Regions from separate parts of the Sinomonas sp. genome, predicted to be linked through region 2. Evidence: riboswitches for the same ligand, from Rfam matches in the RefSeq annotation. Region 2 holds a riboswitch; each other region holds the start of a gene.
The links. A riboswitch is a leader RNA that binds a small molecule or an ion and turns the genes downstream of it on or off. The one in region 2 is predicted to bind thiamine pyrophosphate.
Positions count from the first base shown of each region.

Region 1: linked by a shared signal. The riboswitch ahead of thiC (phosphomethylpyrimidine synthase ThiC) and the one ahead of thiO (glycine oxidase ThiO) in region 2 are both predicted to bind thiamine pyrophosphate.
Region 3: linked by a shared signal. The riboswitch ahead of V7053_RS02770 (ECF transporter S component) and the one ahead of thiO (glycine oxidase ThiO) in region 2 are both predicted to bind thiamine pyrophosphate.

Region 1 is NZ_DAIUJO010000118.1:117-9,491, reverse strand. Features, by position in the region: partial or broken gene V7053_RS15650 (YifB family Mg chelatase-like AAA ATPase) at 1-113, opposite strand, end outside; gene V7053_RS15645 (YraN family protein) at 110-466, opposite strand; gene V7053_RS15640 (DUF2469 domain-containing protein) at 571-894, opposite strand; gene V7053_RS15635 (ribonuclease HII) at 891-1,640, opposite strand; gene lepB (signal peptidase I) at 1,642-2,430, opposite strand; gene lepB (signal peptidase I) at 2,427-3,113, opposite strand; gene rplS (50S ribosomal protein L19) at 3,154-3,513, opposite strand; gene trmD (tRNA (guanosine(37)-N1)-methyltransferase TrmD) at 3,782-4,615, opposite strand; gene rimM (ribosome maturation factor RimM) at 4,616-5,188, opposite strand; gene V7053_RS15605 (RNA-binding protein) at 5,303-5,545, opposite strand; gene rpsP (30S ribosomal protein S16) at 5,547-5,948, opposite strand; gene V7053_RS15595 (hypothetical protein) at 6,129-6,590, opposite strand; gene V7053_RS15590 (VOC family protein) at 6,706-7,599, opposite strand; TPP riboswitch at 7,725-7,832, shown strand; partial or broken gene thiC (phosphomethylpyrimidine synthase ThiC) at 7,840-9,375, shown strand, end outside.
Region 2 is NZ_DAIUJO010000080.1:1,040-11,185, reverse strand. Features, by position in the region: gene hemG (protoporphyrinogen oxidase) at 1-223, opposite strand, end outside; gene hemE (uroporphyrinogen decarboxylase) at 231-1,286, opposite strand; gene V7053_RS13135 (glutamyl-tRNA reductase) at 1,406-2,755, shown strand; gene moeB (molybdopterin-synthase adenylyltransferase MoeB) at 2,822-4,009, opposite strand; gene V7053_RS13125 (TetR/AcrR family transcriptional regulator) at 4,134-4,730, shown strand; gene V7053_RS13120 (DUF3107 domain-containing protein) at 4,839-5,063, shown strand; gene V7053_RS13115 (hypothetical protein) at 5,069-5,380, shown strand; gene V7053_RS13110 (thiazole synthase) at 5,510-6,325, opposite strand; gene thiS (sulfur carrier protein ThiS) at 6,333-6,587, opposite strand; gene thiO (glycine oxidase ThiO) at 6,584-7,807, opposite strand; TPP riboswitch at 7,804-7,936, opposite strand; gene thiE (thiamine phosphate synthase) at 7,951-8,658, shown strand; gene V7053_RS13090 (prephenate dehydratase) at 8,655-9,497, shown strand; gene V7053_RS13085 (RNB domain-containing ribonuclease) at 9,546-10,146, shown strand, end outside.
Region 3 is NZ_DAIUJO010000010.1:15,381-25,526, reverse strand. Features, by position in the region: gene V7053_RS02810 (DUF969 domain-containing protein) at 1-96, shown strand, start outside; gene V7053_RS02805 (DUF979 domain-containing protein) at 93-1,061, shown strand; gene V7053_RS02800 (DUF2891 family protein) at 1,074-2,189, shown strand; gene V7053_RS02795 (NADPH:quinone reductase) at 2,235-3,284, opposite strand; gene V7053_RS02790 (UDP-N-acetylglucosamine 1-carboxyvinyltransferase) at 3,363-4,904, opposite strand; gene V7053_RS02785 (VOC family protein) at 5,017-5,406, opposite strand; gene V7053_RS02780 (energy-coupling factor transporter transmembrane component T family protein) at 5,574-6,389, opposite strand; gene V7053_RS02775 (ABC transporter ATP-binding protein) at 6,386-7,966, opposite strand; gene V7053_RS02770 (ECF transporter S component) at 7,968-8,561, opposite strand; TPP riboswitch at 8,601-8,728, opposite strand; gene V7053_RS02765 (DUF4235 domain-containing protein) at 8,810-9,070, shown strand; gene V7053_RS02760 (endonuclease domain-containing protein) at 9,325-10,146, opposite strand, start outside.

The DNA of each region.
Region 1 (9,375 bases), on a different contig from region 2:
AAACCCAGCAGCACGAATGCGGGGAGGGTCTGGCCGATGTCCGCCTCGACCTCCACCACGAACCCGTTGAGGCCCACCAACCCGATGCCCAGCGCGCGCCCAACCCCGCTCACGCCACACCCCGCAGATGCTCCACCAGCGGAGAGGCCTTCTCCGGCCCCGTCACGGCGATCACGTCGACCCGGCGCCGAGCGCTCTGCAGTCGATGCTCCCTGGCCCACGCGGCGGCAAGGCGTGCCACCCGCGCGAGCTTCGCGTCGTCGACCGCCTCGAACGGGTGGCCGAAGTCCCACGACGAGCGGGACTTCACCTCTACTGCCACGAGCACCGCACCGTCGAGCGCCACGAGGTCCAGCTCGCCGTCCCGGCACCGCCAATTGCGGTCCAGAATCACGGCCCCGCTCGCCTTCAGGTAGTCCTCGGCAAGCCGCTCGCCGCGCTGCCCGAGTCTGTCCTTCGCCCTCATGAAGCCAGCTTGCCCGGCCAGTCCCAAACGTGGGCTCGAGGCCACAAGCTATGTGGGGGAAACGCCGCTTCTATCGGTGTGGAGGGCCAAAGCTGCGCCCTGGATCATGTCCCGAGGCCATCCTTGGGAAGCGCGAGGTCCTCCACCTTCGGAAGCTCCTCGACGTTGACGTCCTTGAACGTGATGACGCGGACGCTCTTCACGAAACGGGCGCTGCGGTAGACATCCCAGACCCAGGCATCCTGGAGGGTCAGATCGAAGTAGACCTCACCGTCTGCAGACCGGGCTTGAAGGTCGACGTGGTTGGCCAGGTAGAACCGACGCTCCGTCTCCACGACGTAGCTGAACAGCGAGACGACGTCACGGTACTCGCGGTAGAGCTGGAGCTCCATGTCCGTCTCGTAGTTCTCGAGGTCTTCAGCGCTCATAGTTCCATCTTCCCATCGTCCTCGAGGAGCCCGGCGCCGCCTTCGAGATTCCAGCTGCGCCGGTGCCACGCCGTCGGCCCGAATGCGAGGAGTGCTGCGCGGTGCTCGGGCGTCGCGTACCCCTTGTTGACGGCCCACCCGTACCGCCTGTCCTCGGAGCCAAGCTGCGTCATGATGGTGTCCCGCTCCACCTTGGCAAGGATGCTCGCGGCAGCCACGGCCTGGCATTTCAGATCTGCCTTGATCATCGTCCGGACCGGCGTCAGGGGCGGGGCAGCCGCGTCGCCGAAGAGCGCGCCCTGGCCCGCCCGGCCGAGCCAGTCGTAGTTTCCGTCCAAGTGGACGACGTCGGGGAAGACGCCGGCGGACGCGATCTCCGCGAGAGCGCGGGTGCCCGCAAGCCGAAGGGCTTCCATGAGACCGTACGCATCGATCTCGTCAGCACTCGCATGGCCCACTGCACTGGCCACACCCCACGAGCGCACGAGCGGTAGGAGCTCGACCCGCTTCTCCGGGGTCAGCAGCTTGCTGTCCCGCAGGACGGTCCTCGTCCTTACGCGACGCGCGTCGACCACGACTACACCGACGCTGACAGGTCCGGCAAGGGCACCACGACCGACCTCGTCGCACCCGGCGACGAGCGGACCGTGCTCGAGGGCGAGCTGACGGACGTATCGAAGTGTGGGGGCGGGGGCCGCGGGCTTGCGCGACGGCTGCCGGACGCGGGCGGACTCAAGGGCTGTCATGTCAATGGGGTGCGGGAATAGACGAGAAAGTGCTGGGGTAGTTGCTCAACGTCCCCAGCCGATTGAGCGGCCAGGCGATAACGACAGCTTGACCCTCGATGTCCTTCTCGTCAATGAAGCCGTTGCCGGGCTGGGCGGCGTTGTGGAACCGCGAGTCCGACGAGTGGTTGCGGTTGTCCCCCATGACCCACACGTCGCCGGCTGGAACGACGACGTCGAACGGCACGGGGCGCGGCACTTCGGCTGGGTTGACGTACGGCTCGACGAGCGCGACACCGTTGACCGTGATCCGCTGCTGTGCATCGCAGCAGACGACGTGGTCTCCGGGGAGGCCGATGAGCCGCTTGATGAGGTATTGCTGCGAGGTGTCCGGAAGCAGCCCGATGAACTCGAGGCTCTTCTGGAACCAGTTCTGCACCCCGTCCGTCGACGGCGGCAGCCACCCCTTGGTGTCCTTGAAGACGATGACGTCCCCGCGCTGGAGGCCGAAGTTCCGCGGCACCATGAGGTTCACGAAGATCCGGTCGTTCTCTTCGAGCGTCGGCACCATCGACTCCGATGGGATGTAGAACGCCTTGAAGAAGAACGTCTTGATGACGAAGGAGAGGACGATCGAGATCACGAGGATGAGCGCGATCTCCCGGATCCAGGAAAGCAGTCCCCCTCGGCGGGGCTTGCGCTCGCGGACGGTGTCGACGGGATCCTGCGCGTCGTCCATCCGATCCTGCGGATCCTCGGCGGCGGGGCCCTGGTCGGCGTCGTGCGGTCCTGTCTCGGCCCCGTGGGTCACCGGACCTCCTTCGGAGTGGTGGTCATCGGCCCCAATCTATCAAGGGGCCACAGAATGGCGACGGGCTGGCCGATCACACGGTCAGTACGGATGAGTCCGCCTCCCGGCGCCCCGAGGAGGGCGCGGGAATCCACGGAATCGGACCGATGGTCCCCGAGGAGCCACAGACGCCCCGCAGGCACGACGACATCGAACTTCATCGTGCTCGGAGCGTCTCCGGGGTACAGATAGGGCTCGTCGACTGGTTTCCCGTTCACGGTGAGCCGTCCGTCGGGGCTGCAGCACGCGACGTGGTCGCCGGCGACTCCGATAACCCGCTTGACGTAGACGGTCTCGTTGGGAACGATCCCGAGCCACTCCCCCATGCCCTGAAGCGCGTCGCCGAGCCAGCCGCGACCGCTCTCGAGCGGCGCAAACGAGCCGCGCCCGTCGAAGACCACCACATCGCCGCGCGCAATCGGCCTTGACGCGAACGCCGTGCGCGAGACCGCGATCCGGTCCCCGGGCTGGAGCAGAGGCTCCATCGACCCTGTGGGGATATAGAAGACGTCGACCACGAACGCCCGGATGAGGCTCCACACGATGAGCGCGACGACGACGCCGAGAAGCGCCGAGCGCCAGCCCAGAAGCCTGGGCCGGCGCTCGGACCGGGTGCTGCGGTCGGTGTCGGCCTGAGCGGTCACGACGCGTCAGCGGTGGAGGCCATAAGGCTCACCAACAGGTTTACTTGGAGGAGCTGTAGTCGCGCTTCTCCTTGATCTTCGCGGCCTTACCGCGGAGTTCGCGCATGTAGTAGAGCTTCGCGCGGCGCACGTCACCCTTCGTCACGACCTCGATCTTGTCGATGATCGGGGAGTGAACCGGGAACGTACGCTCGACACCCACACCGAAGGAAACCTTGCGGACCGTGAAGGTCTCACGGACGCCGTGGCCCTGACGGCCGACGACGAAGCCCTGGAAGACCTGGACGCGGGAGTTCTTGCCTTCGATGATGTTGACGTGCACCTTGATGGTGTCGCCCGGGGCGAAGGTCGGGATGTCGGAGCGCAGGGAGGCGGCGTCGACAGCGTCAAGTTGATGCATGATGCTTCTCCTGGCGACTGCCACAGGTCAATCGCTTCAGTCGCGGGCCCAGAGGGCCCGTGCTCTCACCCGCCCGCCGGATTGGCCCGGAAGCGGGACGCCCCAGCCGTTGGCCGGCTCCCCTGTGGCAGAGTCCGAGCCCGGCGGGCGCAACGCTCCATTTTGCCACGGGCCGCCCTCGACGCGCGAATCGCACTCGCGGTCGGGCAAGCCGCTGTTGTGCGCACTCGCGGTCGGGCAAGCGGCTGTCCGTTCGAGCCCGCGTCCGTCAAGCGCGCGCGAGCCGCCCGCTGTCGTCCACGCCGTACCCGAGCTCGCGGAGCACTTCCCGCTCGCCTCCGCTGAACTGGGACGCGTCGACTCCCTCGAGCAGCTCAGGCCGGCGCGACGCCGTTCGCCGCAGCTGCTGCTCCCGGCGCCACTTCGCGATGCGCCCGTGGTTGCCGCTCAGGAGGACCTCCGGAACGTCCAGTCCCCGCCACGAGGAAGGCTTGGTGTAGACGGGGTACTCGAGGAGACCGTCGGAGTGGGACTCCTCCACGAGCGACTCGGGGTTCCCCACGACTCCAGGGAGGAGCCGGCCGATCGCCTCGACCATGGCCATGACGGCGACCTCGCCGCCGTTCAGCACGTAATCGCCGAGGCTCACCGGCCGGACGCGGAACCGCGGCGCCGCCCACTCGAGCACCCGCTCGTCGATGCCTTCGTAGCGGCCACAGGCGAAGGCCAGCGTCGGCTCCTCGGCGAGCTCGTACGCGAGCGACTGGGTGAAGACCTCGCCCGCCGGCGAGGGAACGATAAGCGTGGGCGGATCGCTCTGGCGGGGGTCCCCTTGGCGGGCGTCCCCCTGGCCTGGGTGGCGCCGCGCCGTCTGGGCCGCGAGGACGGCCTCGAGCGCGAGCGCCCACGGCTCGGGCTTCATGACCATGCCCGCGCCTCCGCCATAGGGCGTGTCGTCCACCGTGCGGTGGCGGTCGCTGGTGAACTCGCGCAGATCATGCACCTCGAGCTCGAGGATGCCGTCCGTCTGGGCGCGCCCGAGCAGGGACAGTCGCAGCGGCGCCAGATACTCCGGGAAGATGCTGACGACGTCGATGCGCATCTAGGCGCCCTTCCCGCCGTCGTCCTCGGTCTCCCCGGCACCGCTGGAAGGCTCGGCGTTGAGCTCGAAGAGGCCCGCCGGAGGAACGACGACGACGAAGCCGCCCTCGGGGTCGACCTCCGGCACGATCTCCTCGACGAAGGGCACGAGCACCTCACCCTGTCGAGTTTCGATCACCAGCAGATCTTGGGCCGGCATGACCTGGAGCGCCGACACGGTCCCGACGCGTTCACCGTCGACGCGGACTTCGAGCCCCACGAGCTCGTGCTCGTACCAGCCCTCGTCGTCCTCGTCCTGGACCTCGTCCGTGTCGAGCGAGAGGGTCGCGCCGCGCAGCTCTTCGGCCCGGTTCCGGTCGGCGACCTCTTCGAACCCCAGCACGAGGATGTCCTTGTTCCAGCGCGCGGAGCGCACGGTGAGGGAGCGCACGGCGAGCGGGCTCTGGGCAGCGGGGTCGACGTCGAACACGGCGCCTGGGGTGAAGCGGTCCTCGGGCGAGTCCGTCAGGACTTGGGCCGTCACCTCGCCTCGGATGCCGTGCGGCTTGCCGATGCGCGCGACGCGAACCTGCATGTCTTCCTCTCCTCGTACTGACGTTGATGCACAGAAAAGCCCCGGCCCCTCAGCCGTCTCGTGCGGGCGGAGGGGCCGGAGCCTTCGGATCTGAATTTGATGCCGGTCCGGCGCCTAGCGGCGACGGTCGGTGTCGACGACGTCGACCCGTACCGAATCGCCCTCGGCGAGGGCAGCCACGACCGTGCGCAGCGCGCGGGCCGTCCGGCCCTGCCGGCCGATCACCCTGCCCAAGTCGTCCTGGTGGACGCGGACCTCGAGAACGTCACCGCGGCGGCTGTTCTTCGCCTCCACGGTGACGTCGTCGGGGTTGTCCACGATCCCACGGACGAGGTGCTCGAGCGCGTCGGCCAGCAAACTACTCAGCCTCGGTCGTCTCGGCCGGGGCCTCGTCGGCGGGCTTCGAAGCCTTCGGAGCCTCCGGGCGGATCACGGAGTCCTTCTCGGGAGCCACGAAGGACTCCTTGGCCTTGGGCGCCTTGAGGGTGCCCTCCTGGCCCGGAAGGCCCTTGAACTTCTGCCAGTCGCCGGTCACCTTCAGGAGGGCGAGGACCTGCTCGGTCGGCTGGGCGCCGACGGAGAGCCAGTACTGCGCGCGCTCCGAGTTGACCTCGATGAACGAGGGATCCTCGATCGGGTGGTACTTGCCGATCTCCTCGATCGCACGACCATCGCGCTTGGTGCGCGAATCCGCGACGACGATGCGGTAGAACGGCTGGCGCATCTTGCCGAAGCGCTTGAGGCGAATCTTAACGGCCACGGTTGTGGTCACTCCTGTTTCTGGAAAAAGGGCGAACTCGCGCTTTCTGCTCCCGTGGGGCGGGCCATACTCGGGCGGGTTCTGGTGGACGCGACGCACGCGGAGAGAGGGGCCGCGCCAGTCGGGTACCCCACTATTGTGCCAGACCGACAGAGCATTTTGCGATTCGCGCGGGTGGCCTCACGTGCCGGCCCACACAAAGAGCTCCTGCTGGCCGGAGTCGTCCACGTCGGCCGCGAGCTTCGCGAGCTGCTCGACGTAGCCATAGGCCTCCTGGGCGTCGAACGGAAGGTCTTCCTGATCGACCCAGGCGGCGGCGACGCGCTCGACGGCGTCGCCCTCCCCTTCATCCGACTCGTAGGCAAGCAGCTCCGCGAGCGCACGGACCATGGCAGGCGGGACAGCGAGCAGAGTGTCGCTCGCGACGTCCACCATGGTCAGCTCGTAGTCGGCGCCGGCAGCATGCACCGCGGCGCCCACCAGCGTGCCGAGCTGTTCAATCTCGTAGTCGGAGACGCCGGGAATGCGGACTCCCTCGCCATCGACGTCGGCGGCGGATCCGGAGTCGAGGTCGGCGGCGCGTCGAACGGCGTCGGTATGAGTCGATACGAAGACTTCGGCGAACGGGCTGGGAGCTGACACAGTATCCCCCTCGATCGGGCAGATGCCGGGCCGGGCCGGCCCCGGCGGAACGGGCTGTGGGACGGGCAACGTGCCCGCGGAGACCGCGGACACGTTGAGCGTAACGCAGGTGGGGTCAGGCTGCCACGGACGCCATGCGGATGCGGTTGCGCCACGGGTCCTCGAAGCGCAGCTCGAGCCCGGTGTGCTGTGTGGCGACACCGGCCGCCTTGAGGCGGTCCGCCGCCGCCAGGATGTCGTCGTTCCCGGGAACGTGGATGAGGACCTCCCCGAGCCCGAGGGTGTCCTTGCGCGGGCCAGCCCCGCGGCTGTTCCAGACGTTCATGGCCATGTGGTGGTGGTACTTCCCGGCCGAGACGAACAGGGCCTGACCGTGCCATCCCGCTGTCTGCTCGAAGCCGAGGGTCTGGACGTAGAACCGATGCGCGGTGGGGACGTCGCCGACCTGGAGGTGGACGTGACCGACTCCCGCGGCGGCCTCGTGCTGGTCCGTCACCGACTGCTCCGTGAGGTTGGCCTGGAGGAAGCCCTGAGGGGGAAGCGGAAGGCTGTCCATGACGACTTGGTCGCTGTGCCACTCCCATGTGCTGCGCGGCTTGTCGAAGTACAGCTCGACGCCATTGCCTTCGGGATCGGTGAAGTAGAACGCCTCGGAGACGAGGTGATCGGCGCTCCCCGCGAAGAGACGAGGATCGTACTGGGCGGCGGTCGCAACCGTTGCGGCAAGGTCTGAGCGATTGTCGAAGAGGATCGCCGTGTGGAACAGTCCGGCTTCGCCGCGCCCGGGGACGTGGAGCCCTGCGGCGGGGCTCAGGTGGATGATCGGGACGCCCTTGCGCCCGAGGTATACGCCGCCCAGGGACTCCGTGAGGGGCACGAGCCCGAGCGCGCGCTGGTAGTAGTCGAGCATCAGGCCCATGTCCCCGACCTTGAGCATGACGGTGCCCATGCTGAGGTCGGCCGGCAGGAGGTCCTGGCTCGGCGCGGAGAGGCTGGATGACATGCTCATGGTTGCTCCTCGGATGGAATGCCTGCTTCAAGGGTACATTTACTTGAACCTTCAATCAAGCACGGTTATTCCGGCCACATGACCGCGCCCCCGTGCCTCCGGACGCCCGATCTGCTAGCGTGCGTGACTGTCCACACGGGTGCCCTCGCAAGGGCTGAGATCAGGCTGACGCGGCCTGCGACCGTCGAACCTGACCGGGTCATGCCGGCGTAGGAAGTGAGAACTCCTTTGGAAGACACTGTGAGCACCTCTGCAACCACAGAGCAGCACCCCGCCCACTCGCTCGCGTTCCTCGAGGACAGCACCCATGGAATTCGGGTGCCCGTCACGGAGATCGCACTCGACGACTCCCCCAACGGCTCCGCCAACGCGCCTCTGCGCGTCTACCGCACGGCTGGCCCCGGGAGCGATCCCGTCGTCGGCCTCCCTGCCTATCGCGCGGCCTGGATCGAGGAGCGAGGCGACACCGAGCCTTACGAGGGCCGAGAGCGCAACCTGCTCGACGACGGCCGGTCGGCCCTGAGGCGCGGTGCCGCTTCCGCCGAGTGGAAGGGTGCACGGCCGGTCCCGCGGCGGGCCAAGGGCGGCCGCCGCGTCACGCAGATGCACTACGCCCGACAGGGCATCGTCACGCCGGAGATGCGCTATGTCGCGCTGCGGGAGAACTGCGACGTCGAACTCGTCCGCACCGAGGTCGCCGCAGGCCGGGCCATCATCCCCAACAACATCAACCACCCGGAGTCCGAGCCGATGATCATCGGCAAGGCGTTCCTCGTCAAGATCAACGCCAACATCGGAAACTCCGCGGTGACGTCGTCGATCGCCGAGGAAGTCGACAAGCTCCAGTGGGCCACCAAGTGGGGCGCGGACACGGTGATGGACCTTTCGACCGGGGACGACATCCACACGACCCGCGAGTGGATCATCCGCAACTCGCCCGTGCCGATCGGCACCGTGCCGATCTACCAAGCCCTCGAGAAGGTCAACGGGGATGCGTCGGCCCTGACGTGGGAGGTCTTCCGCGACACCGTGATCGAGCAGTGCGAGCAGGGCGTCGACTACATGACGATCCACGCGGGCGTACTCCTCCGCTACGTCCCGCTCACGGCCAACCGCGTCACGGGCATCGTGTCCCGCGGCGGCTCGATCATGGCCGGCTGGTGCCTTGCGCACCACGAGGAGAACTTCCTGTACACGCACTTCGACGAGCTGTGCGAGATCTTCGCGCAGTACGACGTCGCGTTCTCCCTCGGCGACGGGCTGCGCCCCGGCTCGACGGCCGACGCGAACGACGCCGCGCAGTTCGCCGAGCTCGACACGCTCGCCGAGCTCACGAAGCGGGCATGGAAGTACGACGTCCAGGTCATGGTCGAGGGCCCGGGACACATTCCCTTCCACCTCGTCCGCGAGAACGTCGAGCGCCAGCAGGAGCTCTGCGACGGCGCCCCGTTCTACACGCTCGGCCCGCTCGTGACCGACGTCGCGCCCGGCTACGACCACATCACGTCGGCCATCGGCGCGACGGAGATCGCTCGGTACGGGACGGCGATGCTGTGCTACGTCACGCCCAAGGAGCACCTTGGACTGCCGAACAAGGACGACGTCAAGACCGGTGTCATCACCTACAAGATCGCCGCCCATGCCGCGGATCTCGCGAAGGGCCACCCCGGAGCACACGAACGCGACGATGCGCTCTCGAAGGCGCGCTTCGAGTTCCGCTGGAAGGACCAGTTCTCGCTCTCCCTCGACCCGGCCACGGCGGAGGCCTTCCATGAC
Region 2 (10,146 bases):
CGTCGGTCCGGGTCGCGAACGATTCCGCCCCGCTGTCGAGCGTGAGCCCCCCGACCTCGTGCGTCCCCAGGCAGCCGCCCCATCGGTCAGCCGCCTCGAGCACCGTCACGTCAACGCCCCGTTCGCGCAGTTCGAGGGCGGCGCAGAGTCCCGCGACTCCCCCGCCGACGACGACGGCGCGAAGGGCCCGCGGTGGGCGCCCTTCGCCGTGCTGTGCTTCCATTGCCCGCCTAGATCGAATGGATGAGTTCGACGAGGCGCGTCAGGACGCCCGGGTCGGTCTCGGGCGGCACGCCGTGGCCGAGGTTGAGGACGTGGCCGGGGGCCGACGCGCCGTGGCGCACGATGTCGCGGACGTGCGCCTCGAGCACGTTCCACGGTGCCGCGAGCAGCGCCGGATCGATGTTCCCCTGCAGGACGACACGCCCGCCCAGCCGCCGGTTGGCCTCCTGGATCGGCAGGCGGTAGTCCACGCCGACGGCGTCGACGCCCACCTCGTACATCGCGCCGAGGAGCTCGGAGGTCCCCGTGCCGAAATGGACCAGTGGCGCACCGAGGTCCCTGACATGGTCGAGCGCCCGAGAGGAGTACGGCGCGGCACTGCGGCGGTAGTCCTCGAGACCGAGCGATCCGGCCCACGAGTCGAAGAGCTGGCCGGCCGAGGCGCCCGCCTCGATCTGGGCCCTCAGGAACCGCCCCGACGCGTCGGCCGTCCATTCCATGAGCGCCTGCCAGGTCGCCGGGTCCCCGTGCATCATCGTGCGAGGGCCCAGGTGGTCGCGCGACGGGCGTCCCTCGATCATGTACGCCGCGACGGTGAACGGGGCGCCCGCGAAGCCGATGAGCGGCGTCGTGCCCAGTTCCTCGACGGTGAGGCGGACGGCCTCGCGGATGGGCGCGAAGATCGAGTCGTCGAGGCGCGGGAGCGCGGCGACGTCCTCCGGGGTGCGGATCGGCTGCTGGAGCACGGGCCCGACGCCCGGCGCGATGTCGACCCCGATCCCTGCGAGCTTCAGGGGAATGACGATGTCGGAGAAGAAGATGCCCGCGTCGACGCCGTGACGCCGCACCGGCTGGAGCGTGATCTCCGCGGCGAGTTCAGGCTTCAGGCAGGCCTCGAGCATCCCGACCCCCTCCCGCGCGGCTCGGTATTCGGGCAAGGAACGGCCCGCCTGCCGCATGAACCACACGGGGCGACTGTTGGGCCGCGCCCCCCGGTACGCGGTAATCAGGGGAGACTGTGCTGTCCGGCCGTCCTTGAGGGGGTGGTCAGGGCTGAGGGTCATAGGCCGATTCTCTCAGAGGGGGCAAGGCCTCATGCTGACGGTGTGTCACAAGGGCGTCGCGCAGATCACGGTCCGAGTGCGTGTTCTACACCGGATCGAAAAGCTATGATGGTCGCGCTGTGGTTGTTTTCTCGATGGTGGCGACTCACGCCGATCTGAATCTTGAAACCGTTGCCCTCTTGAGCAACGGCGCTGCGACCGTGGCCTCATCAGCCTCCGAGTCCCCCGCCGTGGCGGGTGCAGTGGTGCTTTCGACGTGCAATCGGTACGAGATCTATGCCGAGGCACCGGCCCCCGAAGACTTCGAGGCGGCGCGCTCGGCCCTCGTCGCCGAGATCAGCCAGCGCACTGGCCTGCCGGGGCCCACCGTCTCGGACATCTTCCGCACGAAGGACGGGGCCGACGTCGCCCGCCATCTGTTCGCCGTGAGCTCGGGACTGGACTCCGCCGTCGTCGGTGAACGCGAGATCGCCGGCCAGGTGCGCCGGGCGCTCATCTCCGCCCAGCAAGAAGGGACGGCGAGCCCCACCCTCGTCCGGCTGTTCCAGGCCGCGTCGCGCACCGCGAAGGACGTAGGCACCCAGACGGCCCTCGGCAGCCGCGGCCTCTCCATCGTGTCGGTCGCCCTCGATCTCGCGACCGATCTCGCCGAGGAGCCCGACTGGTCTGGCAAGCGCGCGGTCCTGTTCGGAACAGGTGCCTACGCTGGCGCCACGATGGCGCTGCTCCGCGAGCGCGGCTGCACGCACGTCGAGGTGTACTCGTCGTCGGGCCGCGCCGAGGAGTTCGCCGCCGCGCGCGGCGGGACAGCGGTGACCCCCGAGCAGCTCCCGGGCGCGATTGCGCAGGCCGACGTCCTGATCGGCTGCAGCGGGTCGACGACGCCCATGGAGGCTGTCGAGCTCGCCGCCATCCGCTCTGATTCGCCGCAGCAGCTCATCGTGATCGACCTTGCGCTCACCCACGACTTCGACCCCGCCGTCGGCTCGCTCGAGAACGTCGAGCTCGTGACGCTCGAGTCGGTGCGCCTCGCAGCGCCTCAGGAGCAGGCGGAGGCCCTCGCCGAAGCGAGCCGAATCGTCGACGCCTCCGCGAGGGACTTCGAGTCCCAGCGCCAGGCGCGTCAGGCCGACGCCGCCATCGTTGCCCTCCGCCGCCACACGATGGCGGTCCTCGACGCGGAGATCGAGAAGGTCCGTGCGCGGCACGGCTGCACGGCAGCCGCCGAAGAAGTTGAATTCGCCATGCGCCGCATGGTCAAGCAGCTCCTTCACACGCCGACCGTGCGCGCCCGGGAGCTCGCGGCCCAGGGCCGGGAGGCCGAATACCTGGCCGCGCTCGACGCGCTCTACGGGATCAGCATCGAGCTGCCGTCCGTTGTCGCCGAGTCGCTCGGCGAGGAGCGCGACGGCGAACACGCCGCCGAGTCTGCCGAGGATTGCCCGGTCGACCACACGCGAGCCGGCTAGGGGTCGGAGTCTCGGCGCTGTCGGGGACAGGCGCGGAACCGGGACGCGCGCCAGCGTGAATGCACCTCAGTACGTCGGCTTGTCCGGCTCCACGTCCCGCACCCACGCAAGGACCCCGCCCTCGAGATGGCGGGCGCTGCTGAACCCGGCCTCCTGGGCGGCCGCAAGGACGTTGGCGGAACGCACCCCCGACTTGCAGTGGAACACGACGTCCTTGTCCCTCGGGAGCTCGCCCCAGGCCTCACCCGAGAGCAGGCGCCCCTGCGGGATGAGCCGCGCGCCCGGGATGCTCACCATCGCGTACTCCCCCGGTTCCCGGACGTCGACGAGTTCGAAGTCGGCCCCCCCGGCCTCCCGCGCCGCGAGCATCCGGGCCAGCTCGACCGCTGTGACGGAGCGGCCGGCAGGGGCCGGGGCCGCGGGAGCGACGCCGCAGAAGGCCTCGTAGTCCATGAGTTCCGTGACGGGCTGCGCCTCAGGGTCCTTCGAGACGCGGAGCTCGCGCCACGTCGCATGCAAGGCATCGTAGAGCTGAACGCGCCCGAGCAGAGTGCGCCCGACGCCGGTGATGAGCTTGACGGCCTCGGTCACCATGGAGGCGCCGATGGTCGCGCAGAGCATCCCGTACACCCCGCCCTCGCCGCATGACGGAACGGATCCCGCGGGCGGGGCCTCGGGGTAGAGATCACGGTACGTGGGCCCGTACTTCTCCCAGAAGACGCTCACTTGCCCGTCAAAGCGGAAGATCGAGCCCCATACGTAGGGCTTGCCGAGGATCGCGGCCGCGTCGTTGACCAGGTAGCGCGTCGCAAAGTTGTCTGTGCCGTCCAGGATGAGGTCGTAGCCCGCGAAGATCTCGAGGGCGTTCGAAGAGTCGAGGTACACCTCGTGAAGGCGCACCTCGACAAGGGGGTTGAGTTCGCGGACGGCGTCGCGGGCTGACTGTGCCTTCGGGCGGCCCACGTCCGAGACCCCGTGGATGACCTGCCGCTGCAGGTTGCTGAGCTCGACCGCGTCGTCGTCGACGATCCCGAGGGTCCCGACGCCCGCCGCCGCGAGGTACAGGAGCGCGGGTGAGCCAAGACCGCCAGCTCCGATCACCAGGACCTTCGCGTTCTTGAGCCGGCGCTGCCCGACATCCCCGATCTCGGGAATGATGACGTGCCGCGAGTAGCGCTGCACCTCTTCTGGCGTGAGCGACGGCGCGGGCTCCACGAGCGGCGGAAGTGTTAGCTGATCGGAGGTCGGGGACATGCTTCCAGCCTATGCCTGAAAGCGTGGCGGATGCGCTGGCGAGGCGACCCGCGGGTAGAGTGAAGGCATAGCTTGTGCGTGAGAGAAAGGTGGGGCTGTGAGCACCGAGCCTCGCGCGGCATCGATGCGGTCACCGCGCCTCCCGAGAGACGAGCGGAGAGCGCAGCTCCTCAACGCAGCCCTCGAAGTCTTCGCTGCCAACGGCTACCACGGCGCAGCGATGGACGACATCGCCGAGACGGCTCAGGTCTCGAAGCCCGTGCTGTACCAGCACTTCCCGTCGAAGCGAGATCTCTATCTCGCCCTCCTCGACAGCCATCTTGCCGCGTTGACCGAGCTCATGAAGTCCGCACTCGCCTCGACGAACGACAACCGGGAGCGCGTGCGCGCCGTCATGCGCACCTACTACGAGTTCATCGCAAAAGACGACAAGGCCCATCGCCTCGTCTTCGAATCCGACCTCGTCAACGACCCGGAGGTCGCCTCCCGGCTCGAGACGTTCAATCGCGGCTTCGCGGAGGCCATTGCGCGCGTCATCGCGACCGATACGAAGCTGCCGATGGTCGAAGCGCAGCTTCTCGGCCGAGGGCTGGCAGGCATGGCCCAGGTGAGCGCCCGGTACTGGCTCGAGACCTCACATGACTTGGACCTCGGCGTTGCGAGCGATCTCGTGTCGCGCCTGGCTTGGCGCGGAATCTCCCGTTTTCCCAAGGAGACGTGAGTCGACGAAGAGGCCTGGGCCCGCGAAGAGGCCTAAGGTACGTATAGAGGACCGGAGGGCTCATGCCCCCGGCCCCTTCATGTCCTGACAGAGCAAAAGGGAGACCACGTGGAAATCAAGATCGGCATCCAGAACGTCGGCCGCGAGATCGTGCTCGAGTCCACTCAGGACGCCGACGCGGTCGCGACGCTCGTGGCGGAGGCGATCTCGGCGCAGACCGAGCTCCGTCTCCAGGACGAGAAGGGACGGCAGGTCATCATCCCGGCGAAGGTCATCGGCTACGTCGAGCTCGGGGCTCAGGAGGCCCGCCGCGTGGGCTTCGGCGCCCTCTGACGCCAATGGAGACTGTGTGGTCGCTCGTCATCGACGTCATCGTGACGGGCGGGATCGGCTTCGCGCTGTGGGCGGCTGACCGGCGCCACGGGAAGTACGGCATCATGCTGCCCGTGGCGCTCGGCGTCGTCGTCGCCTGCCTGGCGTGGATCGTCGTGGTCGCGGCCGGGACCGGCTACCTCACGGGGCTCATCTGGATGCCCTGGGTCGTTCCGATGGCGCTGGGCCTCGTTGTCTCCTTCGCCGTAACGAAGCTCATCGAGCGTCGCCGAGAGAAGCGCGACGTCGCGGATCTCACGCGCCTGCTCAAGGGCTGAGCGCCCAGCCCCCGTTGCGCCGTCACGTCCGCAGGGTCGACACCCTGCGGACGGGACGTCGCAACGGATTGGGGATCCGCAACGGGCCGGGAATCCGCAGCCGGCCGGAGATCCGCAGCCGGCCGGAGATCACAGGAACTGGGCCCGGCCCTCCATCGGGCTCGAGGCCAGCGCGTGCTCGCGGCGCGGGATGCGCCCGGCCTGGGCGGCGAGGCGGCCAGCCGCGACGGCGTGACGGAACGCGGTCGCCATCCGGACGGGGTCCTGAGCCCGCGTCACTGCGGTCGCGAGGAGGACAGCGTCGCAGCCGAGCTCCATGGCAAGCGCTGCATCCGACGCCGTGCCGATCCCCGCATCGAGCACGACTGGCACCTCGGCCCGGGCCACGATGAGCTCGATGTTGTGCGGGTTGAGGATGCCCAGGCCCGTGCCGATCGGCGCCCCGAGCGGCATGACCGCAACCGCTCCCAGCTGCTCGAGGCGGCGGGCGAGGGCGGGGTCGTCGTTCGTGTAGGCGAAGACCTTGAATCCTCGGCCGACAAGCTGTTCGGTCGCGTCGGCGAGCTCGATGGGATCCGGCAGGAGCGTCGTCTCGTCGGCGATGACCTCGAGCTTGACCCAATCCGTCTCGAGCGCCTCGCGCGCGAGCTCGGCCGTCAGGACCGCGTCGCGCGCCGTGAAGCAGCCTGCGGTGTTGGGCAGGACGCGGATTCCCTTCTCCATCAGGAGCTGGAAGAGAGAGCCCTGCTCGGCTGGCGAGAAGCGTCGCATGGCGACGGTCGTGAGCTCGGTTCCCGACGCCTCGAGGGCGTCGCCGAGGCCCTCGAGGCTGGGGGCGCCCCCCGTCCCCATGATGAGCCTCGAGCCGAGGGCCACGCCGTCGACCACGAACGGGTCGTGGGCGAGGAGAGGTTCGCGGGTGCCTTCTGCGGTGTTGATGAACATTCCCATGTCAGCCTCCTTGCATGGCTGTGACGAGCTCGACGGCGTCTCCCGCCGAGAGCGGCGTGGTGCCCCAGCGAGCGCGGGGCACCACTTCCGAGTTGAGGGCGACGGCGACGCCGAGCCGGCCGCCGTCTGCGGGACGGCCGTCGCTGCCGAGGGAGCGGCCCGTGGTTGCGGCGACGAGGTCGAGGACGCTCGACCCCTCGGTCATATCGCGCCGCTCACCGTTGACGGTGAGCGCAAGTGTCGGTGAGGCGTTCATGCGGTCCTTCCTGAAGCAGGCCTTCCGTCGCGAATCGTCGCGGGCTTCCGGGAATCGTCCATGAAGCGGTCGGGGCGGAACGCGTCCCAGCGTTCGTCGGTGCCGCCGTCGAGGAGCTCGTGGCAGACACGCGCGGCGGCCGGAGTCAGCAGCACTCCATGGCGGAAGAAGCCTGTGGCGACGATGAGACCCGGGACGTCGCCGTCGTCGTCCGCCGCACCCTCCGGCGCCCAGCGTGCCGCCACGCGCCCCAGCAGGGGCGCGTTGTCCGGGGTGCCTGGCCTGGCTCGGGCCGTGGACTCGTACAGCTCCAATTCGGCGACCGCCGGGACAAGGGCCTGCGCGTCGCGGAGCAGTTCGTAGACGCCCCCCGCGGAGACGGCCTCGGAGCCGTCCTCGCGCTGGGTTGCGCCGATCACCACGGTCCCGTCCTCCCGGGGGACCAGATACACGGGCCTTCCCCGTACGAGCCCGCGCACCGTCGCCGTCACGAGCGGCCGCAGGCTCGGGGGCACGCGGAGGCGCAGGATGTCGCCGTAGACCGGCCGGAGCGGAAGCGGGACCGGCAGGCCCTCGAGGCCCCGTGCCCCCAGACCGTTCGCCACGATCGTCTCGGCCGCGCGCAGTTCGCTCCCATCGGCGAGCCGGACGCCGACCACCCGCCCCCGCTCCCAGACGAGCCCTCGCGCGCGCTCCCGGACCAGACGCTCCCCGCCGAGACGGGTCAGGAGCGCAGCCACCAGCCGGCGCGGATCCACCTGGTGGTCCGCCGCGATTTCGAAGGCGCCGGAGATGCCCGGCGCGAGGAGCGGTTCGAGCCTTCGCGCCTCGCGCACGGTCAGGGAGCGGACTTCGAGACCGTGCTTCTCCTGCACCGCGCGCAGGTCAGCGAGCGCCTGCCGGTCCGCGGCATCGGCCGCGAGGCACAGCGTCGGGGTGCGGAGGTAACCGGCCTCGACCGCGAGGGGGCTCGCGAATTCGGGCCATCGCCGGGCCGACGCAAGCATGAGGCCGAGGAGGTCCTCCTCCTGGTAGTGGTACTCGCTCACGGCGGCGAGCATGCCCGCCGCGGCGAAGCTCGCCCCCGAACCCGGCGCCGGGTCGACGACGACGACGCGGCGCCCCGCGCGCGCGGCCTCCCACGCGATGCCCAGACCGACGACGCCGCCCCCGATCACGGCGACGTCAGCCGCGGGAGCCTCGTTGCGGTACTCCTCCACGAAATCCTCGTCCTTCCCTACGCCGGTGCAAGCCGGATCAGGTTCTTACGGTCGGCTCAGGCCCTCTCAGCCCGGCGGCGCCGCCCACCCAAGGCGGATCGTCACACGCGGGCTCCCGCAGTCGTGAGGTCTAGTCTAGTTCCATGCTCCTGACCGACGCCCAGCTTTACGTGTGCACCGACGCCCGGCGGGACCGCGGCGATTTCGCGTCCTTCGTCGACGCGGCGTTCTCGGGAGGCGTCGACATCATCCAGCTGCGAGACAAGCAGATCGAGGCGGCCGAGGAACTCGAGCTGCTCGAGGTGCTCAAGGGCGCCGCCGAGCGCCACAACAAGCTCTGGGCGGTCAACGACCGAGCCGACATCGCATTCCTCTCCGGCGCGCCGGTCTTCCACGTGGGGCAGCGCGACCTGCCGGTCGCAGCTGTGCGCCGCGTCGTGGGCGACTCCGTCGCCGTGGGCCTGTCGACGCATGCGCCGGACCAGGTCGACTCGGCCCTCGCAGCCGGCTCCCCCGACGGTGTGGCGGACGACGCCGGCGCACCCCTCGCATACTTCTGCACCGGGCCCCTCTGGGCCACCCCCACCAAGCCGGGCCGGACGCCAGTGGGACTCGGGCTTGTCGAGTACGCTGCCCGGCGATCTGCTGAGGCGCTCGACGCGGGTCGCGTCGCCGTGCCATGGTTCGCGATCGGCGGGATCGACCAGAGCAATATCGGCCAGGTCGTCGACGCCGGGGCGAGCCGCGTCGTCGTCGTTCGCGCCATCACCGACGCCGAAGATCCGGCGCAGGCCGCCGCCCGCCTCCGGTCCCAGCTCCCGACCCTCACGACCAGCGCGACCACAGCATGACGGTCGTCGCCTATCAGGGGGAACCCGGCGCGAATTCGCACATGGCCGCGCTCGAGGCCTTCCCGGACGCGGACGCGCTCGCGTGCGCAACGTTCGAGGACGCGTTCGCAGCGGTCGACTCCGGCGAGGCGCAGTTCGCGATGATCCCAATCGACAACACCGTGGCCGGGCGCGTCGCGGACATACACCTCCTGCTTCCCACGACGGCGTTGCAGATCGTAGGCGAGCACTTTCTCCGCATCCGGTTCAGCCTCATGGGCGTCGCCGGATCGACGATCGATGGCGCCCGCGAAGTGCACAGCCACGTCCACGCCCTGGCGCAGTGCCGGGGCTTCATCCGCTCGCATGGCCTCACCCCCGTCGTGGCCGGGGACACCGCCGGCTCAGCACGCGAGGTGGCGGAATGGGGCGACCCGACGAAGCTCTCGATCGCCCCTCCCCTCGCGGCGCAGCGCTATGGCCTCGAGATCCTCGCCTCCGACATCGAAGACCAGAAGCACAACACGACCCGCTTCGTGATCCTCGCTCCCCCGCGTGAGTATCCGCAGGTCGGGGACGGACCCTTCGTCACGAGCTTCGTGTTCCGGGTGAAGAACATCCCGGCCGCGCTCTACAAGGCGCTCGGCGGCTTCGCGACCAACGGCGTCAACATGACCCGGCTCGAGAGCTACATGGTGAACGGGAAGTTCGCGGCCACGATGTTCATGGTGGACGTCGAGGGGCATCCGGACGAGCCTCCGCTCGCCCGCGCCCTCGAGGAACTTGCGTTCTTCTCGACCGAGCTCCGTCTGCTCGGGGTCTTCCCCGCCCATCCGCGGCGCTTCGGTCAGACGGCCTGACCCAGAACGTCCTGTCCGCCCGGGGCGGGGAGGTCTAGGCTGACGCTCGTGGGCTATCAACACATCAGCCCGAAGGCGCGGCCCGCGACGACGGCCGCCGGGCGCCCAGGGGCCGCGGCGTTGGAGGCTGCTTTCGCCGCGCTCCGCGAGGAGTTCCAGCTCGCGTCCGACTACCCTGCCGCCGCGCTCGCGGACGCCGAGGCCGCGATCGCCTCGCTCGAGCTGCCGGCACCGGACCAGACCCACATCGAGTTCGTCACAATCGACCCTCCGGGCTCGACGGACCTCGACCAGGCGCTTCACATCGAACGCGACGGTTCCGGTTACCGCGTGCGCTACGCGATCGCCGATGTGCCCGCGTTCGTCCGGCCCGACGGGGAGCTCGACGCCGAGACGCGGCGGCGAGGCCAGACCATCTACGCCCCGGACGAGAAGGTTCCCCTGCACCCCCACGACATCACCGACAACGCCGGAAGCCTGCTCGCCGACTCGGTGCGCGGAGCCTTCGTGTGGGACTTTCGGCTCAACGCGCAAGGCGAGATGACCGACGTCGGCCTCGAACGCGCACGGGTCCGGAGCCGCGCACGGCTCGCGTACGCCGAGGTGCAGGAGCAGATCGACGCAGGGAGCGCGATCGACTCCCTCATGC
Region 3 (10,146 bases), on a different contig from region 2:
CACGGCTTCCGGCTCCTGCGCCTCGACAAGTCGCTCGACAAGGAATACCGGAAGCTCGAGGCCACCGAGCCCGCCGTCGCAGGAGAGACCAAGTGATCAACGTCGAAGCCGTCTACTGGTTCATCGGAATCCTGTTCATCGCGTGGGCCGCCCTCATCGTCCGGGACCCCAACCACCCCCGCCGCTGGGGCAGCTCGGCCTTCTGGGGCCTGCTCGGCCTCTGCTTCTTCTACGGCACTTGGGTCCAGGCCGGCACCGCTCCGGGTTGGATCCTCGGGATCGCGGTCCTCGTGCTCGTGGCGCTCGCCGCGACGGGCCAGCTCGCCGACGGCAGGGCGAAGACGTCGACCGGCGCCCAGCGTGAGGCCTTCGCCGCTCGCTTCGGGAACAAGCTCTTCATCCCGGCGCTCACGCTGCCCGTCGTCACCGTCATCCTCGTGCTGCTCGCACCCGTTCTGGTTGTCGGGAAGACCCCGGTCCTCGACCCCAAGAACACGACGCTCGTGGCCTTGGCCATCGGCGCTGTCGTAGCCGCCGTCGTCGCCCTCCTCATCCTTCGGCCGAAGCACCCGCTCACGCCGGTGTTCGAGAGCCGCCGCATCCTCGAGTCCATCGGCTGGGCTGCCCTCCTCCCCCAGATGCTCTCGACGCTCGGGATCCTCTTCACGAAGGCCGGCGTCGGCACCGCGGTGAGCACTCTCGTCACCGGGGTCATGCCGAAGGGCTCGCTCCTCGCGGCGGTCATCGTGTACTGCGTGGGCATGTTCGTGTTCACGGTGCTCATGGGCAACGGCTTCGCGGCGTTCCCGATCATGACGGCGGCCATCGGCTGGCCCGTGCTGGTCCAGCAGTTCCACGGCAACCCCGCGATCGTCTTCGCGATCGGCATGCTCGCCGGCTTCTGCGGCACGCTCTGCACGCCGATGGCGGCGAACTTCAACCTCGTTCCGTCGGCCCTGTTGGAAATGAAGAACAAGTACGGCGTGATCGGGGCGCAGCTCGGCACAGCCTTCCCGCTGCTCGTCGTCAACACCGCGCTCATGTACTTCCTCGCGTTCTAGGAGCCCACTGACATGGAACTCGATCTCTTCCCCTCGGCCGCCGAGCACTGCGCGGGCGTCGTCCTCGACAACCTCCGCCGCCCTTACCCGTACGCGGCCCACCACACCCAGCTCTCGGCGAGCGACCGCCCGACGCCTTCCGAGCTGCACCCCGCCTTCTCCACGTCGTTCGACTGGCACTCCTGCGTGCACATGCACTGGCTTGGCGTGAGCGTCCTGAACGCGGCGGGCGGCACGCCGGGCGCGGGCAACGCGGCGGACGACGGCGGCCGCGGCCTCGACGGGGCGACCGCGGCCCGGCTGCGGGGCGCCCTGGCGGAGAACCTCACGGCCGAGAAGCTCGCAGCCGAGGCCGCCTACCTCGCCGACAACCCGTCGTGGGAGCGGCCTTACGGGTGGGCCTGGCTCGTCCGGCTCGCGGCGGCGTGCGCGGCGTCTCCCGACGCCGAGATCCGCGGATGGGGACGCCATCTCGAAGGCTGCGTCGACGTCGTCGGCCGCCTCGTGCAGGAGTGGCTGGCCAAGGCCCAGTACCCCGTGCGCCACGGGCTGCACACGAACTCGGCGTTCGGCGTCGCCCTCCTGATCGACGCTTTCCGCGCCCTCGGGCGGGACGACGCCGCGGAGGCCTGCGAGCGCGCCGCGCGGAGCTGGTTCGGCGGGGATACCGGCTGGGCCTCCGAGTGGGAACTCAGCGGGCAGGACTTCCTCTCGGCCGGCCTCAGCGAGGCTGACCTCATGCAGCGTGTGCTCCCGGCCGACGAGTTCGCGGCGTGGCTGACGCGGTTCCTGCCGGGGCTGCGGCCTGACTCGCGCATGCTCGCGGTGGTCGGCGTGACCGACGAGTCTGACGGGTACATGGTCCACCTGCACGGCCTCAACCTGAGCCGCGCGGGCCAGATCTCCCGGATCCTGCGCGCCCTCCGGGCTGCGTCCTCGCCATCGGCGGCCGCGTCGGCGGCGGCGTCGGCTGGCGCGTCGACCGAGGCTGTGCTCGCCGAGGCGCTCGAGCCGCTCATCCGGGCGGGACTCGCCGCTCTCGAAAGCGACGACTTCATGTCGACCCACTGGCTCGCGAGCTTCGCGTGGGACGCCCTCGAGTCGATCGGCGAGCTCACCCCGGCCTGACCTCGGCGGCGCTCCCGCGTCGGGTGGCCGGCCACCCGGCCGTCCCTAGCCGGCCGGCGCTTCCCCAACGCCCGGGCCAGCCACATCGATCAGGACCTTGCCCACGGTTCCCTGCTGCACGGCGTCGTGCGCCGCCCCGGCCTCCGCGAGCGGAAAGCGAGTCAGCGGAAGGCCGCTGGCGGCGCCCACGCGGAGCGCGCCGTCAGCGAGGGCCGCGGAGACGGCGGCGACGGCGGCACGCTTCTGCTCGTCCGTCACCGTGTACGTGAGGATGAACTGGAGCCGCACGTTCTTGCTCATGCTCGGGCGCACCGGTACCTGCAGGACCTCATCGTTCGCGGAGGACGCGTAGATCGAGATCGTCCCGCCCGTCTTGAGCGCCTTGAGGTCGGATTCGAGGTTGGCGGCGGCGTTGACGTCGACGATCAGGTCGACGTCCTTCTCGGCCACGCGGCGGGCTTCCTCGGCAACGTCCTGTTCGCGGTAGTTGAGGACGACGGCGGCGCCCGCCTTGCGCGCGAGATCCGCCTTGGCCTCCCCGCTCACCGTCGCTATGACGGTCGCGCCGGCCCATCGCGCGAGCTGGATCGCCGCGTGCCCCACGGCGCCTGCGCCGCCCGTCACCAGAACGGTCTGGCCCATGAGCGCTCCCGGCGCAAGCTGAGCGGGACCGTGCTCGCTCGCGGTGAGCGCGCGGTGAGCGGTGAGGGCCGGGATCCCGACGGAGGCTCCGGCGTCGAACGTCTCATCGTCCGGGAGCGGGACGGCCTTCCCGCGCGGCACGACGACGTACTCCTGCGCGGTCCCCTCCATGCCGCCGTATGCGACGTCCCAGAGCCAGACCCGATCACCCGCCTCGAACCCGTCCACGCCCGGGCCGACTGCGTCGACCACCCCGGCACCGTCCTGATTCGGCACGTGCCAGCCGTCGAGCTTGCCGTATGTGCCCCCGGCGCGGGCCTTCCAGTCCGTTGGGTTGACGCCCGAAACGGCCACTCGGACGCGCACCTCGCCCTCGCCGGGCTCCGGAATCTCGCGCTCCCGCAACTCGAGAACGGAGGAGTCCCCGGTCCGGTTGTACATGATCGCCTTCATGAGCCCGCTTCTCCCCTCGTTGCGCCGTCACTTCCGCAGGGTCACTACCCTGCGGAAGTGACGGCGCAACGAGGATTCTCAGTCCTGGAAATACTCGATCCGGGCGCCGATCGAATTGAGGCGCTCGGCGAGGTCCTGGTAGCCACGCTCGATCACGTAGATATTGCGAAGCTCGCTCGTGCCGCGGGCGGCGAGCATGGCCAGAAGGATGCACGCGGCGGGCCGGAGAGCCGGCGGGCAGCCGACCTCGGCAGCGCGCCACTTCGTTGGCCCGTTGACGTAGATCCGGTGCGGGTCGAGGAGCTGGATCTGGCCACCGAGGCGGTTGAGCTCCGTGAGGTAGATGGCACGGTTCTCGTAGACCCAGTCGTGGATGAGGGTCTGACCGGTGGCGTTGGCCGCGATGACGGCGAAGAACGGCAGGTTGTCGATGTTGAGGCCGGGGAAGGGCATCGGATGGATCTTGTCCGTCGGCGCGGCGAGCTCGGAGGGCAGCGTCGTGACGTCCACGAGCCGCGTGCGGCCGTTGCGCGCCATGTACTCGCCCGAGATCTCGAGCTTCTGGCCCATCTGCATGAGGGTCGCGAGCTCGATCTCCATGAACTCGATCGGCACACGCCGCACGGTCACCTCGGAGTTCGTGACAATCGCCGCGGTGATGAGGCTCATGGCCTCGATCGGGTCCTCTGAGGGCCAGTAGTCGATGTCCTGCTCGATCCGGGAGCGGCCACGGATCCGCAGGGTCGTGGTCCCGATGCCCTCGATCTCAACTCCGACGCTCTGAAGGTAGAAGCACAGGTCCTGGACCATGTAGTTCGGCGAGGCGTTGCGGATCACGGTGAGACTCTCGCGGTGCGCGGCCGCCATGATCGCGTTCTCGGTGACCGTGTCGCCGCGCTCCGTGAGGACGAAGGTGCGGTCGTGCCGGTCGGCCTCGGGAGCCCGGACGGAGTAGAAGCCGTTGGAGGCTTCGACGTCGAGCCCGAAGGTGCGGAGGGCCTGCATGTGCGGTTCGACCGTCCGCGTGCCGAGGTCGCAGCCGCCGGCGTACGGGAGCTTGTACTCGCTGCGCTCATCGAGCAGCGGCCCGAGGAGCATGATGACGCTTCGGGTCCGACGCGCGGCCTCGACATCCATGGCCTCGAGGCTCAGCTTCGCAGGACGGCGGATCTGGAGGTCGCGGGGCTGGGCCCCGGGAGCGCCGGGGAGCCACGTGCATTCGACGCCGATGGAGGTGAGCACCTCGACGATGCGGTTGACCTCCTCGATGCGGGCCAGATTGCGCAGGGTCGTGGTGCCGCGGTTGATGAGGCTCGCGCACAGGAGCGCGACGCCGGCGTTCTTGGACGTGTTGACGTCGACGGCCCCGGAGAGGCGCCGTCCGCCCTCGACCCGGAGGTGGGTCATCTTGGACGGGCCGATATTGAGGATGCGCTGACCGAGGATATTCTCGATGCGCTGGAGCATCTTGAGGCTCAGGTTCTGCTTGCCCTGCTCCATCCGGGCGACGGCGCTCTGGCTCGTCCCCAGCTCGGCAGCCAGCTGCCCCTGGGTCCAGCCCCTGTCGCTTCGCACTTCGCGCAGGATTGCCCCGACAGTCTCAGCAGTCTGTTGTGCCATGTGGCCAAAATATCACGTATGCGATAGGCGACCGCAAATCGACATCCCATTGGACACGTCGGAGCGGTCTAGACCGCCGAAAGCCTCATACCATGAGATAAAGATCCTGTCACTAATCGGTCACGACTGAGAGAACATTGCCCGCGGGATCCTTGAACCAAGCAATTCCGCGGCCCTCTCCGCCCTCCCGGTCCCGCAGGATCCCGTTCTCATCGAGCGGCATCTCCTCGCTGCTCGGGTAGTGGTCGGCGCGGATGCCCTTCTCGTGGAGCGAGCGAACGGCGTCGTCCACGTTGGCGACCACCAGGTTGAGCACCGTGTGGCTCGCCGGGGCGTGGTCCGGCTTGGGGTAGGCGAACACCTGGCCTCCGCCCGGGAGGGTCATCCGGAGGCCGCCCATGACGTCCTCGACCTTGAAGCCGAGCGTCTCGGCGTAGAACTCACGTGCCCGTGGAACGTCGTCGACGCTGAAGCTCGAGAACGATCCGACGATCTCAACCATCGCTGGCTCCTTCGCTCGTGGTTCCTCCCGCGGCAACGATCCCACTCCACCGCGCGGCACGCCAGAGCCGGCGCACCCTTCCCCCGCGTCACCCCGCTTGCGCCGTCAGATCCGCAGGGTCACACCCTGCGGATCTGACGGCGCAACGGAAGGGGGCGCGCCCTCCCTCAGCCCCACACGACGTTCCAGGTCCCGAGCACGACGGCGGCCCCCACCGAGAGCGCGGCGACGGCCGCTCCCGCGACGAGCACCCACGCGTCGAGGCGCGAGTAGCTCGACTCGCGCGCCCACGTCCTCGGCGCCGGCCGGCCGTCCACCACGCCGCCGAAGCCGCGGGCCTCCATCGCGACCGCGAGCCGCGTCGCGCGTCGGATCGCTTGCACGAGCAGGGCGAACGCCTGCCCGAGGAACGCCCTGAACCGCGCAATCGGGCTGTGCCCGCTCCCGACCCCACGTGCCCTGCGAGCGAGGCCGAGGGTCCGCCACTCGTCGACGAGGAGGCCCACGAGCCGCATTCCGGCGAGGGCGCCGAGCACGAATCGCGCCGGGAGGCGGAGCTTCTGCGCGAGGCCGTCGGCGAGGTCCGTGGGATCGGTGGAGAACAGGAGGAAGACGCCGGGCAGGGCCACGGCAAGGCCGCGGAGGCCGATCGCGATGCCGCTGAGCACTGAGTGCTCGGTGAACACGGCGGGCCCGAGCTGCAGCCAGACTGGCCCGATCTTGGCGCCGAGCAGGGCGGTCGAGTAGGCCCCCACTGCAGCTGCCGCGGCCAGCGGCCACGTTCGACGCAGGAAGGTGACGGGCCGCACGCCCAGGAGCGGCAGCATGAACAGCTCGCACACGAGTGCTACGGAGGCCGAGACCCAATCGACGCTCAGCAGCAGCGTGATCGTGATGCACAGCGCCGCGGCGAGCTTCGCCACAGGGTTCGCCCGGGCGAGGACCGAGTTCGCGAGCTCGGGAGTCAGGATATCCACGCTCATGCGACGGCCTCGACTCGCGCCGCCCGCCCGCCATCCACGCGGTACACGGCATCGGAGAGGGCTGTCGTGAAGTCCTCGTCGTGAGTGACCGCGAGCAGGGACGTTCCCTGTTCCAGGAGCTCGGCGAGGAGGCGCACGAGCTCGGCCCACGTGAGCGCGTCCTGCCCGAACGTCGGCTCGTCGAGCACGAGAAGGCTCGGGTTGGTGGCAAGCATCGTCGCGACTGAGAGGCGGCGCTTCTCGCCGCCCGAGAGGGTGAACGGATTCGCCTCCGCGAGCCGGCCCAGGCGAAGGCGTTCGAGGAGTCCGTCGACGAGCACCCGCACCTCCTTCTCGGGTCTGCGCGCGACGCGCCGGGGCCCGAACTCGAGCTCGTCGAGCACCCGTGGTGTGAGGAACTGGTGCTCCGGTTCCTGGAAGACGGTGCCGATCCGGCTCACGAGCTCGCTCGAGCGCCAGCGGTGGGGGCTTGTCCCGGCGCCGCGAGAGAGCGCCGGGAGCGCCTCGAGACGTCCGCCGACTGCGGGGAGGAGGCCGGCGAGGGTGAGCGCGAGCGTCGACTTCCCGGCTCCGTTGGGGCCCGTCACGCTCGCCGCATGCCCGGCGCGGAGCAACAAGTCGATCCCGCCGACGACGGGCGGCGCCTTCGGTGAGCGTCCGACGGCGAGGGCCCGGGCGCTCAGCAGCTCCCCTTGGGCGTCCGCACGGGCGGCGGCGTCCGCACCAGCGGCGGCGTCCGCACCAGCGGCGGCGTCCGCACCAGCGGCGGAGGCCTTGCGGAGCGGGCGCGCCGCGGCTTCCCCGGTGAGCGGATGCCAGCCGGGCACCCACACCCCTGCGGTGGCCAGCCGCCGTCGTACGTCCGCATTGCCGAGCACCTGCCCGGGACCTCCGTCCGCGAGGAGGCCACCACGTGCGCCCAGGACGATCACGCGGTCGACGAGCTCCGCCCACACCGAAACGCGGTGTTCGACGACGACGAGCGTCGCACCCGTGCGGTCGAGGCTGCGCTGCACCGCTGCACGGACTTCCTCGACGCCCTCGGGGTCGAGGTTCGCGGTGGGTTCGTCGAGGAGCACGAGCCCGGGCTCCATGGCGAGGACACACGCGAGGGCAAGGCGCTGCTTCTGGCCTCCCGAGAGGGCCGCCGTGGACCGGTCGAGGGGGACGTCGAGTCCCACGTCATCGAGCGCGCGGTGCACTCGCGGCCAGATCTCGTCCCGCGGCACGGCGAGGTTCTCGCAGCCGAACGCGACCTCGTCGCCCACGCGGGCCATTGCGATCTGGCCGTCCGGGTCCTGAAGCACCAGGCCGGCGCGACCGCGCGCGCTCGGCGCGGGTACGCCGTCGACCGTCAGCTCGCCCTGCTCCTCGCCCTCCTCGGCCGCCCCGAGGACCCCAGCGAGCGCGTGCAGGAGCGTTGACTTGCCCGCGCCGGATGCGCCGAGCAGCAGGACCCGCTCGCCGGGAGAGATCTCGAGGTCGACGCCGCTCACCGCAAACGCCTTGCGGCCAGCGTGACGCCAGCCCCAGCCGTTCGCACGGACGCGAGCCGGGCCCGCAGAGGCGTGGGGCATGTCAGACGTCCGCGGCACGCCCCGACGCGAAGGCGGAGAGGGCCCCCGTCTTCGCCAATGCTTTGACCGCGAGCCAGCTCAGCAGGCCTGCGATGACGACGCCCGAGATCACGGCGAACACCGTGTACGCGACCTGCCAGCCGAACTCCCACGTCGGGAAGAACTGGATGACCTCGCTCACGCCGAGGGCCAGACCCGACAGGCCGCCTGCGAGGAGCGCGACACCGAGGTTCCAGCGTCGGTAAGCGAAGACCGCGAAGCCGACCTCGGCGCCGAGTCCCTGCACAAGGCCGGAAAGGAGAACGGTGACGCCGAACTGGGAGCCGAGGAGGGCCTCGACGACGGCCGCGAGGATCTCGCAGAACAGGGCCGCACCCGGCTTGCGGATGATGAGTCCTCCGAGGACGCCCGCCAGGAGCCAGCCCCCCGAGTAGAGGCCGCTGAGCGGAGCGAACGCCGCCGTGGCCACTTCGACACCGGCGTACGCCTGGTCCCACAGCCAGAAGATGACGCCGCACGCAACGGACACGACCGCGGCGACGACGATGTCGACAACCCGCCAGGATGCGGCGGGCCTCTTGGTGGTGGTGCTCATAGTCTTCTCCCCCTGGGATCAGGAGGGGCGGCAGCCAGGCTGCCTGAGAACTCGACTCCCTTCGCCGGTATTAGCCGGAGCAGGTTCGAGGGTCTGCGGTGGGCCGCACTCTCAGCGCCCTTTGCCCCCGGTTGGCCCGGCGGCACGGCGCTCCCCTGTCGTATGAAGTGGAGCCAGTCTACCGCTAGGCTGAGCGGGAAAGCTCTGGCTAGCTGCAGGACTGTACCGAATGCGAAGGAGAGACGGACGTGACGGTGCTCATCAAGATGCTCGGGACGGTGATCGGCATCGGGGCCGGCTTCGTGGCGACCAAGGTGCTTGACAAAGCCTGGGAGAAGGGCACGGGTCACACGCCGCCGAAGGACCCGACGAACCTCGAGGCCAGCCTCCGCGACACGCTCGTGTTCGCGCTGGTCGCTTCCGCCGTCGGCGCCGTGGTTCAGGTGTTCACCCAGCGGTACACGCAGAAGGCGGTTGCGCGCTTCAACAACTCGCCCGAGAAGGTGTAGGGCGGACTCCCGCGGCTCCCGCGCCGGGCTCCCCAACTCCCGCGCCGGACTCCCCCAACTCCCGCGCCGGGCTCCCCAACTTCCGCGCCGGGCTCCCCAACTCCCGCCCAGTCCGGCCCGTGCCGACCCCGGAATCTCCGGATCGCGCGCCGTCGTCGGGCGTGAATCCTGGGGAGGTCGGCAGATGACTCGGGGAAATCGGCTGACCTCGCGGGGAGATCGGCTTCGACGACGAATCGGTTGACCGCGCCGGCTCAGCCGACCGCCGTACGCCCCGGCGCAGGACCACCGAGAGCCCGACGACGCGCGACCACCTCGCACACCTCGGCCACCATCGACTGGGGCCGGTCGACGATGTCGCTGTAGGTGTAGCGCAGCACTTCGTATCCACGAAGCTGGGCGGCACGATCACGCCGGTAGTCCTTTGCACGCTGGGCAGGCTCGTTGTGCACGCGACCGTCGGTCTCGACGTCGACGAAGCCCTCGACGAGAACGTCCATCCAGCCGACTCCCTCGACCTCGACCTGCGGCTGAACGCCCAGGCCGGCCCGGCGAAGGTGCTCCCTCGCGAGCGTCTCGAGCAGGGAGTCGGCTCCCGAGCCGACGGCGTCGAGCACGCGCCTCGCCGCGGCATTGCGGCGTCCCGGAAGCCGCTGCCGAAGGAAATCGAGCGAGAGCCCCTTCTGTGCTGCTGACTCGACCATGACGAGCGCTTCGAGTTCCGGAAGGCAGCGCAGTGCGTGGAGCAGGACGTCGGGGCGGGACGCGACGTGGCTTCTCGGCTCGGGCGGCCACCACGACTGCCGGTGCACCACAGCTCGTCCAGAATCGTAGCGACCGTCCATCCGCAGGATGTGGGCCTCCTCCGGCTCGCGGACCACCCAGAAGCCGTGATGCCGTGCGGCGGAGACGCACGTGAGCAAAGAGCTGGTCGCCGCGCACCGGACGAGAACCGGGTCGGCGTCGGGCAGCGCGTAGATTCCGCGCCGCGGGCGCACCAGGATGCCGGCTGCAAGCGCAGCTTCAAGCTCGGCACGCGCAACTCCGTCCCGGAAGAGGTCGCCCCGGCGCGCGAC